4 regions of the Rhizobium sp. WSM1274 genome follow, and region 4 is predicted to be linked to each of the others. Evidence: riboswitches for the same ligand, from Rfam matches in the RefSeq annotation. Region 4 holds a riboswitch; each other region holds the start of a gene.
What was found. A riboswitch is a leader RNA that binds a small molecule or an ion and turns the genes downstream of it on or off. The one in region 4 is predicted to bind cobalamin.
Positions count from the first base shown of each region.

Region 1: another riboswitch for cobalamin. It lies ahead of fdhA (formaldehyde dehydrogenase, glutathione-independent); the one in region 4 lies ahead of nrdH (glutaredoxin-like protein NrdH).
Region 2: another riboswitch for cobalamin. It lies ahead of N2600_RS18040 (CbtB domain-containing protein); the one in region 4 lies ahead of nrdH (glutaredoxin-like protein NrdH).
Region 3: another riboswitch for cobalamin. It lies ahead of bluB (5,6-dimethylbenzimidazole synthase); the one in region 4 lies ahead of nrdH (glutaredoxin-like protein NrdH).

Region 1 covers NZ_CP104141.1:135,316-139,846, forward strand. Annotated here, with positions in the region: gene N2600_RS32440 (putative bifunctional diguanylate cyclase/phosphodiesterase) at 1-887, opposite strand, end outside; gene N2600_RS32445 (transporter substrate-binding domain-containing protein) at 993-1,796, shown strand; gene fdhA (formaldehyde dehydrogenase, glutathione-independent) at 1,885-3,075, opposite strand; cobalamin riboswitch at 3,295-3,494, opposite strand; gene N2600_RS32455 (DMT family transporter) at 3,649-4,531, opposite strand, start outside.
Region 2 covers NZ_CP104138.1:3,606,636-3,611,166, forward strand. Annotated here, with positions in the region: gene N2600_RS18030 (hypothetical protein) at 1-407, opposite strand, end outside; gene N2600_RS18035 (CbtA family protein) at 458-1,204, opposite strand; gene N2600_RS18040 (CbtB domain-containing protein) at 1,231-1,440, opposite strand; adenosylcobalamin (AdoCbl) riboswitch at 1,454-1,591, opposite strand; gene N2600_RS18045 (histidine phosphatase family protein) at 1,669-2,223, shown strand; gene N2600_RS18050 (putative bifunctional diguanylate cyclase/phosphodiesterase) at 2,678-4,249, shown strand; gene N2600_RS18055 (inorganic phosphate transporter) at 4,258-4,531, opposite strand, start outside.
Region 3 covers NZ_CP104138.1:2,316,837-2,321,367, reverse strand. Annotated here, with positions in the region: gene N2600_RS11730 (hypothetical protein) at 360-941, opposite strand; gene N2600_RS11725 (methyl-accepting chemotaxis protein) at 1,002-2,876, opposite strand; gene N2600_RS11720 (hypothetical protein) at 3,148-3,306, shown strand; cobalamin riboswitch at 3,274-3,460, shown strand; gene bluB (5,6-dimethylbenzimidazole synthase) at 3,503-4,192, shown strand; gene N2600_RS11710 (DUF2865 domain-containing protein) at 4,266-4,531, opposite strand, start outside.
Region 4 covers NZ_CP104138.1:3,980,875-3,985,405, reverse strand. Annotated here, with positions in the region: gene N2600_RS19760 (heavy metal translocating P-type ATPase) at 1-631, shown strand, start outside; cobalamin riboswitch at 792-1,016, shown strand; gene nrdH (glutaredoxin-like protein NrdH) at 1,297-1,518, shown strand; gene nrdI (class Ib ribonucleoside-diphosphate reductase assembly flavoprotein NrdI) at 1,531-1,932, shown strand; gene nrdE (class 1b ribonucleoside-diphosphate reductase subunit alpha) at 1,911-4,115, shown strand; gene N2600_RS19740 (IS4 family transposase) at 4,174-4,531, opposite strand, start outside.

The DNA.
Region 1 (4,531 bases), on a different replicon from region 4:
CCGATCACCCTCGAACCTGGAAGATCGGGCCGCCAGACGATGAAGCCGATCGGTTCGCCGTTTGCCGTGGCGTCGATTTGGAACGCAACCTCGTTTTCGTCTGCATCGGCCGTGCGCGCGAAGCGGGCGCCGTTAAGGCCTTGTTGCCGGCTCAGTTCGTCCAGCGCCGCACCATCGATAAAGCGCACGACAATCAGGAATTGCCGCGTCGGCTGGCTCTGCCTCTCATTGGTCTCGTTGATGGCGACGATGCCGACGATCGTCGGCCGACCTTCCAGCCGCATCAGATTGGCGAGCGCACGGTTGGAGCGGGCGGCACTCGCAAGGCGGCTTTCCATTGAAGACGGCGTTCGTTCGTTGGAAACCGTGCCTTGTCTTACCCCAAGGCGGGCATCCCGAAGGAGGGGCAAGAAGAGAGGCTTCATCCAGCGATAACGCTTTTCCGTTTGGGCATCCGCCAGCATGAGCAGTTGCGCCTTCTCGTCGACGACAAAGGCCTGATCGTAGCCGAAGGCGGACATTGCGGTTTGGCTGATCGCACTTCCGGCCGCCGCCGTCAGAACGGCATCGAGGCTGGAGGAACCTCCGGTCGACCGGGCGGCCGGATAAACGCGTGTGAGATAGCCGTTGCCGAACTGGCCGATAACATGCGCGACTTGATCGACCTGCTCCAGCAGGCGGGCATTTACAAGCTGGCGCTGTCGATCAAGAGCGGCAGCGTCGCTCTCGGTTCCCGCCCACAGTGCCGAAAGCACGACAAGACCGATAGCGCCAAGTCCGCTGACGGCAATCAGAAACAGAATTCTTCCCGAAGCGATCCAGGATTTCTGAAACGTGTTGGAGCTGGAAGGAAGAACGATGTGCAAGCCTGGACCCCTGAACACCACGACGTGGGCGTATTCGTCGAAGCTAACAAAGAAGCGTTCACGTAGAATTAAAGGCTGCGGCCCACTATAGGGCGAGATCGACTACGCCCCAAGGAGCTCCTGACGATGTTGCGCATATCCATACGGACTATATTGCGCGGAGCGCTGATGGCAGGCGGGATCGGTATCTTTTTGGCCGCCTCGCCGTTCGAGGTGGCTGCGCAAGATCGCATACCGATGAGAATTGCCGTCGAAGGTGCGTTTCCGCCCTTCAACTATCTCGATGCAAATAACGAGCTTCAGGGCTTCGACATCGATATTGCCAATGCGCTGTGCGAGGTTGGCAAGTTCGAATGCCAATTCATCATCGAGAAGTGGGACGACATTATCCCCGATCTCGTTGCCGACAAATACGACGCGATCATCTCATCCATGTCGATGAGCCTTGAGCGGCGTCAAAAGGTTGCCTTCACTGAAAAATACTATAACAGCCCGTCGGTGTTCATCGCTCGGAAGGATTCGTCGATCAATGATGTCAGCCCCGCCGGCCTCAGCGGCAAGATCCTCGGGGTGACGTCGTCGACGGCGCAGGAATCCTACGCCAACCATCTCTATCCGGAGATGAAAAAGAAGGTCTTCCGGTCTTCGCCAGAATTGTACAAGGGGTTGTCGGATGGCAGCGTCGATATCATCCTGGAGGACAAACTCGCCATCTACGACTGGATCGCCAACACCAAGGCGGGAACCTGCTGCGAGTTCAAAGGGCCGGATCTGGTCGACGTCACGTACTTCGGCGAAGGTGCCGGCATCGCGCTGCGCCTGGACGACAAGGAGCGTCTAACGCGCCTGAACGAAGCCCTGAAGAGTATTAAGGCGGACGGGACCTACGATATGATCAACGCAAAATATTTCCCGTTCAGCATCCAGTAATTCGTCAATCAAATTGTCATGTGGCAAATGCGGAATGGCCGGTTTACCGCCGACCATTCCTATTGTGTAAAGTCCTCAGTCGTAACCGCTACGCGGCTTTCGCGACCTCACCGTGCGGATCGAGGACATATTTTGTCGCCGCTCCATGATCGAAGCTCTCATATCCAGCGGCGGCATCGTCGAGCGGGATGACCTTGGCGTTGACGATATCGGCAATGGGCAGTCGGTCGTGGAGGATCGCCTGCATGAGCTGACGATTGTATTTGATCACCGGAGTCTGGCCGGTGTGGAAGGACTGCGCCTTGGCCCATCCGAGGCCGAAGCGGAGCGAAAGATTGCCGTGTTTGGCGGCATTGTCGACGGCGCCCGGATCCTCGGTGACGTAGAGGCCGGGAATGCCGATCGAACCCGCGGCGCGGGTAATTTCCATCATCTGATTGAGGACGATCGCAGGCTGTTCCCCGCCCGAGTGGCCGCGTGCCTCGAAGCCGACCGCATCGATGGCGCTGTCCACTTCGTTGGTGCCGACGACCTGTGCGATCATGTCGCCGAGACGGTCGCTCTTCGACAGGTCGATCGGTTCGAAACCGACCTTCGCCGCGTGTGCCAGACGGTCCTTGTTGAAATCGCCGATCATGACGACAGCAGCGCCGAGAATGCGAGCCGAAGCCGCAGCCGCAAGGCCGACGGGGCCGGCGCCTGCGACATAGACGGTCGAGCCGACCCCGACGCCTGCACGCACTGCACCATGGAAACCGGTGGGCAGGATGTCGGAAAGCATGGTGAGATCCCGGATCTTCGCCATTGCCTTGTCCCGATCGGGGATTTTCAGCAGGTTGAAATCTGCGTAGGGAATGGTGACGTAGCGTGCCTGTCCGCCGATCCAGCCGCCCATGTCGACATAACCGTAAGCACCGCCAGCTCGGGCCGGGTTTACTGTCAGGCAGACGCCGGTGTCCTGAGACTTGCAGCAGCGGCAACGGCCGCAGGCGACATTGAACGGCACCGAGACGATATCGCCGATGTCGAGCATCTCGACATCGATGCCTTTCTCGATGATCTCGCCGGTGATTTCATGACCGAGGACCAGGCCCGGCATCGCTGTCGTGCGGCCGCGGACCATGTGCTGATCGGAGCCGCAGATATTGGTCGAGATCACCTTCAAAATGACGCCGTGTTCGATGCGGCGGCCGTCGGGCGCTTCCAGCTTCGGATCGTCGATGTCGCGAACTTCGACCTTGCCCGGCCGGAGATAGACGACGCCTCTATTTTTGCTCATGGATTCCTCCCACTTGTTTGAGTGCCTCGATCTGCAACCGATGCAGTCGATGGCAACTTCCCTCCGGCCTGCCTCCTCTGCAGCCCGGTGTCCAAAACACGCGGATACCGCCGCACCGGGCGATATTCGAATTTTCAAAACGGACAGATTGGATGCAGTAGAGGAGTGAACGCCACGGTTTTCGCCTGTCGTTCCACTCGTGACCGTCTGCCGCAATCCGTCGATTTGCTACGCAAGAGCTGGTTTCCGGCTCCAGAATCTCCTTCCGATCCATCTCGATATCTTTCCGGATGTCTATCCGGCGATTTCCTTGAGGATTTCAGTTCTTCTACCGCTGCGGGGCAGCGCCGGCGTCGGGCCGGCTGCCAATGGTCCATTTCGCCAGTTTGCGAGATAGCGCCTTGGGCACAACAAACAAACCATGCCTGACGGAAAACAGCGATCAAGAAAACGACATGGGCGCAACTCAAAGACGACAGTCGGTAAAGTCGCAAAAGATCGCTGCGCAGGAGAAATAATTGATCCCGCGAATACGGCGGTTTTCCGGTTCGCCCCGAAAGATTTAATCGTCGCCTAAAGACTTGAGGCGCGACGCGGCCGGCGGCTGCGGCTGACGTCGAGGGCCGTGTGCCAGAGCACGGCGGCGAGGATGATTGCCCCGCCGAAAAAGGTGGCGACGGGCGGCTCTTCGGAAAACAACAGCCAGACCCAGAAGGGCGTGAGCACGATTTCCATCGTGCCGATCAGCGCCGCCTCCGCCGGCGGCATCCGCTTCGCACCGGCGAGGAAAAGCACCAGCGCGAGGGAGAAATTGGTCGCACCGAAGGCAGCAAGGACGATCCAGTTGTGGAGGTCGAGCGAGCCGACCGAACCGAACGGGGCAAAGATGGCAAGCGTCAAGAAGGCGCTGACCACGGTCGGCGGCAGGCTCGGCACGTCGGGACTGATGCGCGGGATGATGATGACCAGAGCGAAGGAAACGGTCATGCCGAGCGCCAGCAGGTCGCCGAGACCAGTCCCGCCGCCGATCGACGAGGCGACGATGACGGCGACGCCGAGGAAAGAGATGCCGCCGGCAATCAACGTCCGCCTGGCAACTCTCTCCCCGAGGATAAGCCAGCCGAGCAACGCTGCTATAAACGGCGCGGTCGCATAGATCATCGTCACATTGGCGACGGTGGTCATGTAAAGCGCGCCGATGAAGCATCCCTGACTGAAGGTCTGGCATGCGATCATCGCAAGACTGGACGGATGGAAGACGGAACCCCATTTTCGCCGCGAGATGCCCCCTTCGAGGAAAAGGCAGGGGATCAGCAGGAACAGGCCTCCGAACAACGACCGCCAGGCGATCGCCGTCCATACGTCGGTGGTCAGGAGTCGCGAATAAACACCGCTCGCGCTCCAGGCAAGTGTCGCGGCAATGATGAGAAGCACACCCTTCTCGTGCTCGCTGCCT
Region 2 (4,531 bases), 370 kb from region 4:
ATTTCGCCTGCAGCAGCGGCCTCCCGCGGCATCTCGCGCATTGAAAGCAAGACGGCCTTGGTCGCGGCCAGATAGGCATGGGTGCATTCGTTGAACGGACTTTCCTCATCCGCCACGCTGCCCGGCATCCGGCCCCACAGACAGTAGGAATACTGGATCTCGGCATAGTTCAGCATGCGGCGAAACGGCTCGTTCGTATCGACTGCACGGGATGCAAGGTCGATAATCCCACTGCGATAGTCAGACATGACTGCCATCTCGCCATGGGAAATTTCCGGGATATCCAGGCCCGCATGGCTGCCGCCATCGCTGCGGCTATGAGCAAAAGCGCTTCCGGCAACCACACAAAAAAAGGCAGCCGCGGCAAATGCCGCCGACAGGAGTGGTATGGTTTTGCCGATTTTCATGCTTGCTCGAAAAGTTAAGGGTGCCGGCAAAGCGGCGCCCTTCGATTCCTTCAGTGAAATGCCGTTGCCGGCCGGCCGCGTTGTCCGTCCCTGACCGCAAGCCGCTTTTCCGCCAGCGCTCCGAAGGCCAAGCCCAAGGCTGCCCAGAGGATCGCGTGCATGCCGAGCGAAGTGGTGCGGAACCGCCAGAGCACCATCGCCGAGAAGTTCTCCGGCACCTCATTGATCGGCGGCAGCAGATAGAGCACGAGGCCGATGAAAACGAGATAGGCGATGCCGGCGATAATCGCGCCGTTCCAGAGACCGAAGCGCTCGGAAAGGCGGCGCGACAGCGCCACTGCGGCAACCAGCGCCGCAAGCGAGACGACGATCATCAGGAAGAACAGTTCGGTCCTGGCACCGATCGTGTCGGGATTGCCGACCGCCGGCGGGTTGGCCGGATACTTGATACCGGGAACGAGGACAACCGCCACGAAGGCGGCAATGGCGATGACGGCCGAGGTGCCGCGCGGCGAAAGGCTGCTGAAGCGGCCCTGCACGAAAGCGAAGGCGAGCGCGAAGAGCCCGCCGACGGCGACGCTGTAGGCCATGACACCGGTGAAAAGGCCAAGACCGGCCTGTGTGGCGCGGCTGACGATTTCGGGTTCGGCAGCCTCGCCGGCGGCCTGGGCGCTTGCCTCTTCGAAGGCGATCGCCGCATCGACCAGCGGCTCGCCGAACATATGGGCGAAAGCGAAAACGAGGATGCCAGCCATCAGGCCCGCGAGCATGCCGCGAAGCAGAAGGTTTCCAACCATGTCAGGAACTCCGATCGCGAAGCGCTTTAGTGGCAGGGAAAGCCAAGGAGATGGCGGCCGTCATGCACGAATTCGTGCACATACATGCCGTTTAACAGCGCCATCGCGCCTTCCTCGGTGCCGACGAAATAGAGGACAATGAGCATCAGCAGGCCGCCGAAGATCGCCCAGGGCAGGATCTCGCCTACAGGGATCGGCGCCGGTACAGCAACGGGCGCGAAAGTGGTGTCAGACATGTATTCCTCCGGGAATGACGCGTTCAGTCGAAAGAGTGCTTGTGCAGTAGGGTCTGACTTCCAGCGCGAAGAGCTCACGCTGGTCACAGTGGCGCGACCGCGCCGGACTTACACCGGCTTCCAAACCCGCAACAGCACGGTTATATCTGCACGCCGAAGAGACTGTCAACGAAACTTCACAAGCCGGCGAAGGACGCTGTCGCCGCATTCCGGGAGACAAGAACGACTGTGAACACGCGCCTCACCTGGATCTGCCACGGCGCGACGGCAGCAAGCCGCAAGGCCCTGTTCCCGCTCGACGAACCGCTGGAGGACAAGGCAGTGAAGGAGGCCGGCAGGATGATCGCCCCGCCCCGCGCCGATTGTATTGTCACGAGCCCCGCCTTGCGCGCCCGTCAAACTGCTGATGCGCTGCGCCTCGAAGCCCGGATAGATCAGGCGCTTTGCGACTGCGACCATGGCCGCTGGGCCGGCAGGTCAATCGCGGCGATCGGGACCGAAGAGCCGGAAAACCTCATGGGGTGGATGAGCGATCCGGAAGCGGCTCCGCATGGCGGCGAGAGCCTTGTTGATCTGCGCAAGCGCATCGCCGGCTGGATGGATGGACAGACTGTTCTCGACGGCCACATCATTGCAATCAGCCATGCGGCCGTCATCCGGGCAGCGATCGTGCATGTGCTTCAGGCGCCACTCTCCTCCTTCTGGCTGAGCGACGTCGAGCCGCTTTCCGTTATCCGCATGACCAGCAACGGACAGCGCTGGTCTCTGCGCTTCCAGCATTAGAGACTGCTGATCTTATCCAGCTTTGCACAAGCAAATCGCGTCATCTCTGTTGAACCCGGCTTTGCGGGAACTACTTCCTTGTCCCAAGGAGATGGAAGAATGACATATGATTGGAGTGGCGAGCGCACACGACGCCTGCGTTTCATGCGTGTCGCCACAGTCACGGTTCTGGTCGGTCTCATTGTCAGCGTTCCGCTGCTGATCGTCACCGCCTGAAGCACTGGAAAGGGCGAGCGATGCATTAGCACGCTCGCCTTCGTTCTTTCCCGCATGAGCCAGTCTTCTGAACCATTAAGGGCATCGCGCTGATAACGACGCCCTGATTCCCCACAAGCCTCTCGGGTCTCTCTGCGGCACGCAACAGGCTGCTGCCTCTGATAATTCGCCTTCTGGTTTCAACAAACATTTCAGACTTTCGTGATATTTCCGCGAAGGTGGAGATGGAGAAGGCATGATGCCGGTGTTTTTCCAAAGCAGGGCCGGACGGCAATGCGTGTCGATCGTGGTGTCTGGAGTGACCCTCTGGCTTCTCGGCACGCTGCTACAGCTCGACGACAGCCTGGTCGCCTTCCTGATCGGATTCGGCGAGTATGGCGCCGACAAGGTCGTTCTGGCGCTCGGCATCGCCGGCGCCATGAGCTTCATCTATTCGGTGCTGCGCATCGCCGACCTGCGTAAGGAAATGGAACTGCGCGCGGCCGCCCAGGCAAAAGCCGATTGGACCGCGACCCACGACCATCTCACCAAGCTGCCCAACCGCTACGCCTTCGAGCGCAAGATCCTCTCACGGCCGATCAAAGACGACGAGGCCGAGATCGAGGAGTGGGACCGCAACGTCACCATCTTCTCCGTCGACCTCGACGGCTTCAAGAAGGTCAACGACCTTGTCGGCCACAAGGGCGGCGACATCCTGTTGATCGAGGTTGCCAGACGCATCTGCGCGCTCGGCAATGCCGACTGCGTCTATCGCTTCGGCGGCGACGAATTCATCATCGTCGCCTTCGCCCTGACGGCGCAACGCGAGGAGCGTTTTGCCAAGCTGCTGATTCAGGCCGTCACCCGGCCCATCCATATCGATGGCTTTGCCGTCGAAGTCGGCGCCAGCGTCGGCTACGACCGCTGGGCCGAGGGAGCCGAGCCGCTGGAAGATGCCGCCCACCGTGCCGACCTCGCCATGTACGAGGCAAAATCTCGCGGGCCTAACCATTATTTGGTTTTCGAACCTTCGATGCAGGACAAGGTAACGGAACGTGCCGCTCTGGAAACCAGGCTGCGTGCCGCAATTTCCAACAAGGCGATCAAGCCCTTCTATCAGCCGCTGATCGACCTGAAGACCGGTCAGCTCTGCGGATTCGAGGCGCTGGCGCGCTGGATCAGCGACGACGGTGTCAATATTCCCCCGCCGGTCTTTATCGATATCGCCGAGGAAACCGGCATGATCACGGCATTGTTCGAGGATCTTCTCGCCCAGGCCTGCAGCGACGCCCTCACCTGGCCGGAGCATGTGATGTTGTCCTTCAACGTCTCGCCGGTGCAGATGGAAGACAGGTTGCTGACGTCGCGCATTCTCAAGGTGCTTTCGGCAAGCCGGCTGCCGCCGCAGCGCCTGGAAGTGGAGATCACCGAAAACGCGCTGATCCAGGATCCCGCCGTCGCCGCCCTCATTCTTGACGAGCTGCATGCGGCCGGCATCCAGATCGCCCTCGACGATTTCGGCACGGGCTATTCGAGCCTCGCCCAGCTCGCCCGCTATCGTTTCGACAAGATCAAGATCGACAAAAGCTTCATCGCCACCTATCGCGACGACGAGCGCCAGGAAAAGATCGTTCGCGCCATGCTCGGTCTCGGCAGGAGCCTCAACATCAAGACGACGGCCGAAGGCATCGAGGAGCACGGCCAGCTCGCCTTCCTGCTGCAGCTCGGCTGCGATATCGGCCAAGGTTACCTTTTCGGCAAGGCGATGCCCGCCGCCGAAGCGGGCATCTTCATCGGCGATCGTAATGCCAGCCTGGCCTCCACGGCCTGACGGGACGCCTAAAAAATCTGACGCATGATCACGAACAGCACGAAGGCGATCGCGATCGAGGCCGGCAGCGTCAGCACCCAGGCCATCAGCATGTTGCGCACCGTCGACCATTGCAGGCCGGAACCGTTCGCCGCCATGGTGCCGGCAACGCCTGACGACAGGACATGGGTGGTCGAGACCGGCAGGCCGAGATGGTCGGCCGAAGCGATGGTGACCATCGCCACGACTTCGGCTGCCGCACCCTGACCATAGGTCAGATGCGTCTTGCCGATCTTTTCGCCG
Region 3 (4,531 bases), 1.7 Mb from region 4:
CGCCAGGTAGACTAGCGGCTGTTCGGGTTGTCGTCGCGTCGAATTCAGTTACGCATGGACCCGCATCCGCTGAGAGTAGCGGTACCAATAAAATCGCGAGGCGCAGATTGATGTGATCGACATGAGAGGTATGTAGTGTCACGGCGACGCGTTGTCACGCGGAATTTTCCGCCTGAAAATCCGGCGTTCCCCGAGATGGCAACGGCTTCTGCGGAAGGGACACCCCCGGCGAGGCAAGAAGCGCGTCGCACTCGATCTCGTGCAGGCGACGCGCTCTAAGCTTTGTTTAAACCTGTCGCCCTAAAGATGCTTCCGGGCGACGGTCGTTCGCACTGTTCCAGAAGACTCAGTTCCTGAGATCACAGGGCGTCGACGTTCACGCCGACGGTGATGGCGCCGATCGGGGTTCCCTTGTCGTCTGATATCGTGACGCTTGCCTGCGACTGCAGTGTCTGGGTCGACTCATCCTTTTCGATCTCGTCGACGAAGACGGCGTCCTTGCCGGCTCCGAAGGACTTCTGGAACTTGGCCTCGTCGCCCTGCCAGTAATCCGATGTGGTGTCGCTTTGACCGACATTCAGGCCTTTTGTATCCATGACGAAGATTTCCGTGATCTTGCCGCCGGAAGCCTCCTTCTTCCCCTGAAGGAATTTCGACAGTGCGTTGTTGAGCACATCATCGATCATCGAGTGGTCTGAGCCATCGACTTCGGCACGCCACTTCTTGTCAAGGGCGTCGACATCAGCAGCATTGAGATTGGCGTTGGCAGCGTTCTGCGCCTTGATAGCCTCGATGATGGCGGGGTCGTTAAGCCAGGGCTTTACATCGCTCGTCACGTAGTCGGAGATCGGGGCAAGCTTGGCATCCTGTGCCATGGATACGCCGATCGGCATGGCAAATGCGGTGCAGGCCAAAAGAAATGCGGGCACGATTTTCTTCATAGGCGTTTCCTTCCTGATTATAGGTTGCTGAGAACTAAGGCTTATCGGATGCAGTCGACGTCAGAACTCCTCCCAGGCACCGGGAGCAGCGGCAACGGCGGCATTACCTGCATGACGCTGCGTGAAGGCTCTAGTATCGGGACGAGCTTGGCGGGCGGCTTGAATGGGTTTGGGCTGGCTGGCGGTAGACGCACCGACTACGAACCTACCGGCCGAGTCCTGCAACAGGCGTCCTTGCGACAGCAGTTCGTGGCAAGCTGCGTTGGTTTCCTCGACCATTGCCGCGTTCTGCTGTGTCGTCTGATCCATCTGGTTGATCGCGCTGTTGATTTCCTGCAGGCCCGTCGCCTGTTCGCGATAGGATTGGACGATGGAAGCGATGCTATCGCTGATGCGGTTGATCTGCTCCTCGATCTTCAGCAGGGCGTCACCAGTTTCGTTCACCAGCCCGACGCCCGCGGCAACTTCCTGGCCGGATACGTTGATCAGGTTCTTGATTTCCTTTGCGGCATTTGCCGACCGCTGGGCGAGTTCACGCACTTCCTGCGCGACGACAGCAAAACCCTTGCCGGCCTCGCCGGCGCGCGCCGCCTCGACACCGGCGTTCAGCGCCAGCAGGTTCGTCTGGAAGGCGATTTCGTCGATGACGCCGATAATGCGGCCGATCTGGCTCGAGGAGGTTTGAATCCGGTCCATCGCGCCGATTGCATCGCGCACCACCGTCGCCGAGACATGAGCGCTCCGCTTTGTCTCCTCGACCAACTGCCCGGCATTTTCAGCCCGTTGCGACGATGTTCTGACCGTGGTGGTCACCTCATCCAGTGCCGCAGCGGTCTGTTCCAATGCTGCTGCCTGTTGCTCGGTCCGCCTGGCGAGTTGATCCGCGGAGTTCGCCAGCTCGCTGGAGCCGGTTTCAACCGCCACGGAAGCGGTCTTTATCTCTGTCAGAGCGGCCGCGACCGCATCGACCATGTTGTTAAAATCCTGCCGCAATTTATCGAATTCGGGACCGAGATCGGCCAATTGTATCGAGAAATCGCCGGCGGCAAGCTTTTCCAATGCATTTGCGAGAGAGGTCATGACCAGCCGCTGGGTGTTGCTGGCTTCTTCGGTGAACAATACATTGCGCGCCCGTTCGGCGTCGAGCGAAGCGCTCTGCTCGGCAGCGGCCTGCTCTCTCTCGACCTTCGCAATCGCCTCGTGGCGGAAGACTTCCAACGCGCGTGCCAGAAAGCCGATCTCGTCGCCATTTTCCCTGTAGGTGACGGGAGAGGCCAGGTCGCCTTTCTGCAACGCGCTGATTCTCTCACTGAGTATCCTGATGGGCCGGCCAACGAGGCTGCGCATGGCGAGAAGGAAGGCAACGACGGCTATGGCGGTGATCGCGGACTGCGTGAGCAGCGAAATGAGAACTTTCTGCCTGACTTCGGAAGCGATTTTTTCGACGGACCAGTTCGTGACGACGTAACCGGTGGCCTTGCCCGACTTATCCAGCGGGAGCGGCGCGATGATCGTCACGACGCCGGCAGATATTCTACCGTCATCGATGGTCGTCTTTTCCGGTTTCGCGCTCAGGCTCTTCGCCAGATCGGTTGGTGCCGGCAAACCACTGACGCCATCGCGCGCCCAGGTATCGACGGCGGCAGGTTCGGCGTTGAATGCGGCAAACTGCACGAGATCGAGCGAGGGGTCGTCGCGGTAGAGCGAATAAGCCTCTCGAACGGCGTTCGCCTTCCCCCATTTCACGCCGCCCGCTGCCAGAGAGGCAAATTGCTCGGCATCCTTGGACCAGTTCGCCTTGGCGCCATCGATCAAGGCCCGGGTTTCGTACATCCAGGTATAGGTGGCGAAAGCGGAAATGCCGCAGAGGTTCACGGCAACGATAATCGCCGCCAGCTTGGCGGTCAGAGGCATCGTTTTCAAAAATTGGAACATTCCGCGGCGGCCTAGAATTGCGGCTCAGTCGGACATGTTCCGGACTGGCGTATCAATACGGGCATCGACGCTGACGGTCACATCATGAGCCCTCATGCCCATGTCCTGATAGCAACCCAAAACGCGTAAACGCAGTGTGTATTTGATGTGTGAATAAATCATAAAGTAGAATGGGTGCTGGGGTACATGCGGGTCGTTTCACCCTGGCGCCTGCGGGCGCCAAGCCCAGCGAACCGGCGGGTACTGTCGTATCGTGCTGGACGGTGGAGGGATGGAGATACGCTGGGCAACGGCATTGATCGCGGTTGCCTGGCTGCTGTCGGCGTCATCGACATCGCCGAAGGCCATGCAGCGTGTCGGCGGCGTGCGGGCCGCCTTGCCGCCACCGCGCTTTCCTGAAATAGATGCGCCGTCAGGTGCCCGCCGGTAAGGCGGGAGAATCGGGAATCCGGTGCAAAGCCGGAACGTGCCCAACGCTGTAAGGCCGACGTTTGCCGCTTATCACGCCACTGGCTTCTTGCCGGGAAGGCTGCGGCAGACGGATGACGCCCAGTCAGAAGACCGGCCTGGCTAGATAGACCGATCCGCGCGGACGGCGGGGCGGTTGCGTTGTTGGGGATTTGACGATGCGACCCTTTGATGAGGATGCCCTTTCGGCGGCGTCCGGTTTTTCCTTGGCCGAACGCGAGGCCGTCTATCATGCGATCATGACGCGGCGCGACGTTCGCAGCCAGTTCCTGCCTGATCCCTTGCCAGACGATGTCGTGGAGCGTCTGTTGACGGCCGCCCATCACGCGCCGTCGGTTGGTTTCATGCAGCCGTGGAATTTCATTCTGGTGAAAAGCCCGACTGTGCGGGCGCGCGTCCGGAATGCCTTTGCCAGCGCCAACGAGGAGGCGGCGCTGATGTTCGAAGGCGAACGGCGGCAGGCATATCGTTCGCTTAAGCTCGAAGGCATTACGGAGGCGCCGCTCGGGATCTGCGTGACCTGCGATCCCACCCGCGGCGGCAGCGTGGTGCTGGGGCGTACGCACAATCCGAGGATGGATAGCTATTCCACAGTCTGCGCCATCCAGAACCTCTGGCTTGCCGCGCGGGCGGAAGGGGTCGGCGTCGGCTGGGTCAGCATCTTTCATGAAGGCGACCTGAAGAGCATTCTCGGCATACCCGAGCATATCGAGGTGGTCGCCTGGCTCTGTGCCGGTTTCGTCGATCGGCTCTATGACGAGCCGGAACTCTCCGTCAAAGGCTGGCGGCAGCGGCTGCCGCTTGAGGAACTCGTCTTTCATGATGGATGGGGACGAAGCGAGCCCTAAATAAAGTGCGTCGCATCGAAGACGCATGTCGTAGTCCCAAAACCGCCGCGCGGTTTGGGTGGCTTGATTGATATCACTGCTGTTGTTGTGGTTGCGGGCCCGGCGTTGCCGGATTGGTGAGGTCGATCGAGCCCTGATCGCCGGCGAGAAACTGGGGGCCGACCTGACGGACGCGGTTCTGCGTCGGATCGTAGGGGCGCTCGGGAACGGATGGTTGCGGCGCAGCTGCGGCATCCTTCGCCGGGGGATTGGTGCGGATAGTGGTAATGGAGCTCTGCTGCGGTGGTTCGCTCACCACCTGCTTGCCGCGCATCTCCTCATAATAGGCGGTGAGATTGC
Region 4 (4,531 bases):
TGCTGAACAGGATGCACGCATCGCGGCGCTGAACGACGAGGGCAAGAGCCTGTCGGTGCTGCTCGTCAACGGTGTTGCGGCGGGTTTGATCGCCATGCGCGACGAGCCGCGCGAGGATGCCGAGGCCGGGCTCGCTGCCCTCAAATCAGCAGGCGTCAAGGCGATGATGTTGACGGGCGACAACAAGCGGACGGCGGCAGCCGTTGCCGGCATGCTCGGCACAGACTGGCGCGGCGAGATGATGCCTGAGGACAAGCAGCGGGTCGTCGGCGAATTGAAGCACCAGGGCTTCATCGTCGCCAAGGTCGGCGACGGCATCAACGATGCTCCGGCGCTGGCTGCTGCCGATATCGGCATTGCTATGGGCGGCGGCACCGATGTGGCGCTCGAGACGGCGGATGCCGCCGTGCTGCACGGACGCGTCGGCGACGTGGCGCGGATGATCGAACTTTCCAAACGCACGATGCGCAACATCCTGCAGAATATCACCATCGCACTCGCGCTGAAGGCGGTGTTCCTGGTGACGACGATCGCCGGTATCACCGGGCTCTGGCCGGCGATCCTCGCCGATACCGGCGCCACCGTGCTGGTGACGATCAACGCGTTGCGGCTGCTTCGGATAAAGATGTGAACCTTCGGGGAGCCGGCTTCTGCCGGCTCTTTTCTGACGGGTTCTAAACAGCGCTTTTCCGTTAACGCTTCGTTATCCACATCATACACAGGCGCGGCGATTCATTGCCGCCATTGCTGCGTCGCCACAACAACTTGTTGACGTCATCAGCGATTCGAGTACCATATCTAGTGTTCGAGGTTCCGTCGATTCGTGAGGATCGGCGGCTAAGACGGGAATACGGTGCGCTTCGCCATCATGGCGCGGCAATGCCGGAGCTGCCCCCGCAACTGTAAGCGGCGAGCAACTGTCCGATTTCAGGTCACTGGAGCATGATGCTCCGGGAAGGCTGGGGCAGGCGCTTTGACCCGTGAGCCAGGAGACCTGCCTCGAACGAAACGTCCACGGGCGGGGTGTCCGGAAGGTCGCGTTGCGTTGCTGCGGGGAATCTCCGCATCGCGTTTCGCAGGCCCGAGCCTCCGCCCCCGAAACCTTCGTATTGAGCCACTTCGGGGTGAAGTCATGTCAGTATCTCAGTTCAGACCGCCACCCGCTAGAGGTAGAGGGCGGAGTATGCCCAGCGGCTAAACAGCCGCATAGCTCAAATCACCAGAGATTTTTCGACGGATATCGGCAGATTTCCGATCAATGTCCTGCGTCCCAATCGCGTCTTCACGAGGAATATCATGACCATCACCGTCTACAGCAGGCCTGCCTGCGTCCAGTGCACCGCCACCTACCGTGCCCTCGACCGCCTGGGCGTCGATTATGACATCGTCGATATCTCGCGGGATGCCGAAGCGCTCGATCGGGTCCGCAGCCTTGGCTACATGCAGGCGCCTGTCGTCATCGCCGGTGAGCAGCATTGGGCCGGCTTCCGCCCCGACATGATCAGCGCGCTCTCCTGATCGAGAAAAGCGATGGGCCTGATCGTTTATTATTCCAGCCGATCCGAGAACACCCATCGGTTCGTCGCCAAGCTCGGACTACGCGCGGCGCGCATTCCGTCAGGTGGCGCTGAGGCGTTCCATATCCGCGAACCTTTCGTGCTTGTCGTGCCGACCTATAGCGGCGGCGGCAAGGGTGCCGTTCCCAAGCAGGTGATCCGTTTCCTCAACGATGCGGAAAACCGAGGACACATCCGCGGTGTGATTGCCGCGGGCAACAGCAATTTCGGCGAGACATACGGGCTCGCCGGCGACGTGGTCTCGCATAAATGCCAGGTGCCGTATCTCTACAGGTTCGAGCTCATGGGCACCGAAGACGACGTCGCCAAGGTCAAACACGGAATGGAACGATTTTGGATACGGGAACAACCCTGACGCGGGATGCGGGCGCAAAACCGCATCACACTGTTGCTCATCCTGCCGGGGAAAGGCCGATGAAGGCAGCCGAAACGCTCGACTATCACGCGCTGAATGCGATGCTGAACCTCTATGACGATGAGGGGCGGATCCAGCTCGACAAGGATCGAATGGCGGCCAAGCAGTATTTCCTGCAGCATGTGAACCAGAACACGGTGTTCTTTCACAATTTCCGGGAAAAGCTCGATTACCTCGTGACCGAGGACTATTACGAGCAGGAGGTTCTCGACCAGTATTCCTTCAATTTCGTGCGGGATCTGTTCGATCAGGCCTATGCCAAGAAGTTCCGTTTCCCGACCTTCCTCGGCGCCTTCAAATACTACACCAGCTATACGCTGAAGACCTTCGACGGAAAGCGCTATCTCGAGCGCTACGAGGATCGCATCTGCATGGTGGCGCTGGCCTTGGCGCGCGGCGACGAGGGGCTTGCCCGCGACATGGTCGAGGAGATCATCTCCGGCCGTTTCCAGCCGGCGACGCCGACCTTCCTCAATGCCGGCAAGAAGCAGCGCGGCGAACTGGTTTCCTGCTTCCTGCTGCGCGTCGAGGACAATATGGAATCGATCGGCCGGTCGATCAATTCGGCGCTGCAGCTGTCGAAGCGCGGCGGCGGCGTGGCGCTGTCGCTGACGAATATCCGTGAGGCGGGCGCGCCGATCAAGCATATCGAGAACCAGTCGTCGGGCATCATCCCGGTGATGAAGCTGCTCGAAGACAGTTTCTCCTATGCCAACCAGCTCGGCGCGCGGCAGGGGGCGGGGGCCGTCTATCTCAATGCCCACCACCCCGATATCATGCGCTTCCTCGATACCAAGCGCGAAAATGCCGACGAGAAGATCCGCATCAAGACGCTGTCGCTCGGCGTCGTCGTGCCCGACATCACCTTCGAACTGGCGAGGAACAACGAGGACATGTACCTGTTCTCGCCCTATGACGTAGAGCGCGTCTATGGTGTGCCCTTCACCGAGATTTCGGTAACGGAAAAGTACCGCGAGATGGCGGACGACGTCCGCATCTCCAAGAAGAAGATCAAGGCGCGCGAATTCTTCCAGGTGCTTGCCGAAATCCAGTTCGAGAGCGGCTATCCCTACCTCATGTTCGAGGACACAGTGAACCGGACGAACCCGATCGCCGGGCGCATCTCGATGAGCAATCTCTGCTCGGAGATCCTGCAGGTGAGCGAGGCTAGCGAATATCATGACGACCTCTCCTACAAACATCTCGGCAAGGATATTTCCTGCAATCTCGGCTCGCTGAATATTGCCGCGGCAATGGATTCGGCCGATTTCGGCAAGACGATCGAAACCTCGATCCGGGCGCTGACGGCCGTTTCCGACATGAGCCACATCTCTTCGGTTCCTTCGATCGAGAAGGGCAATGACGAGAGCCATGCGATCGGCCTCGGTCAGATGAACCTGCACGGTTACCTCGCCCGCGAACGCATCTTCTACGGCTCCGAGGAAGGCATCGATTTCACCAATATCTATTTCTATACGGTGACCTATCACGCAGTCCGCGCCTCGAACCTTTTGGCGGTCGAACGCGGCACGAGCTTCAAGGGCTTCGAAAACTCGAAATATGCCTCCGGCGAATATTTCGACAAATATACCGACCGGCTCTGGGAGCCGGCGACGGAGACGGTGAGGGCGCTGTTCGAGACCTCAGGTATTCACATTCCGACGCAGGAAGACTGGGCCGCATTGAAGACGGCGGTGATGGCCTCCGGCCTCTATAACCAGAACCTGCAGGCGGTGCCGCCGACGGGCTCGATCTCCTATATCAACCACTCGACCTCCTCGATCCATCCGATCGTCTCGAAGATCGAGATCCGCAAGGAGGGCAAGATCGGCCGCGTCTACTATCCGGCGCCGTTCATGACCAACGACAATCTCGACTATTATCAGGACGCCTATGAGATCGGGCCGGAGAAGATCATCGACACCTATGCGGCGGCGACCCAGCATGTCGACCAGGGCCTGTCGCTGACCTTGTTCTTCCGCGATACGGCAACGACGCGCGACATCAACAAGGCGCAGATCCACGCCTGGAAGAAGGGCATCAAGACGATCTACTACATCCGCCTTCGCCAGATGGCGCTGTCCGGCACCGAGGTGCAGGGCTGCGTGTCTTGTACACTGTAAGTTGATATTTCGCGCCGGAGCATTTTCCCCTCACCCTAATCCTCTCCCCGTTCTGACGCTAGGGCATATACATATCTCGCAAAGCCCATCCATCGGCGACGGCTCGAAAGTATTTGAGGCCGTTGAAGAAGGTGATTGGGCCCGGCGGCTTGGCCGAGGCGTAGCCGTTCCAGCCGCCGAGCTTGGCGATGATCCAGGCGGCCCAAGCCAGCGAGGCCTTAGAGTGGGGATTGGACTGCAGCTTGGTTGTGCCCTTGAAACGGCTTTCGAGGGCGGCGAGGGTATCGATCTCGGCTGCCGTGAAGGTCAGGCTTGCCGGCTGGTGATCGCCGCCGCTGCGGGCTTGGACGAGCTGGAGGACGATTGCTGCGGCCTTGGCGGCGATGGCGACGAGCTTTTCCAGCCGTGCCGCCAGA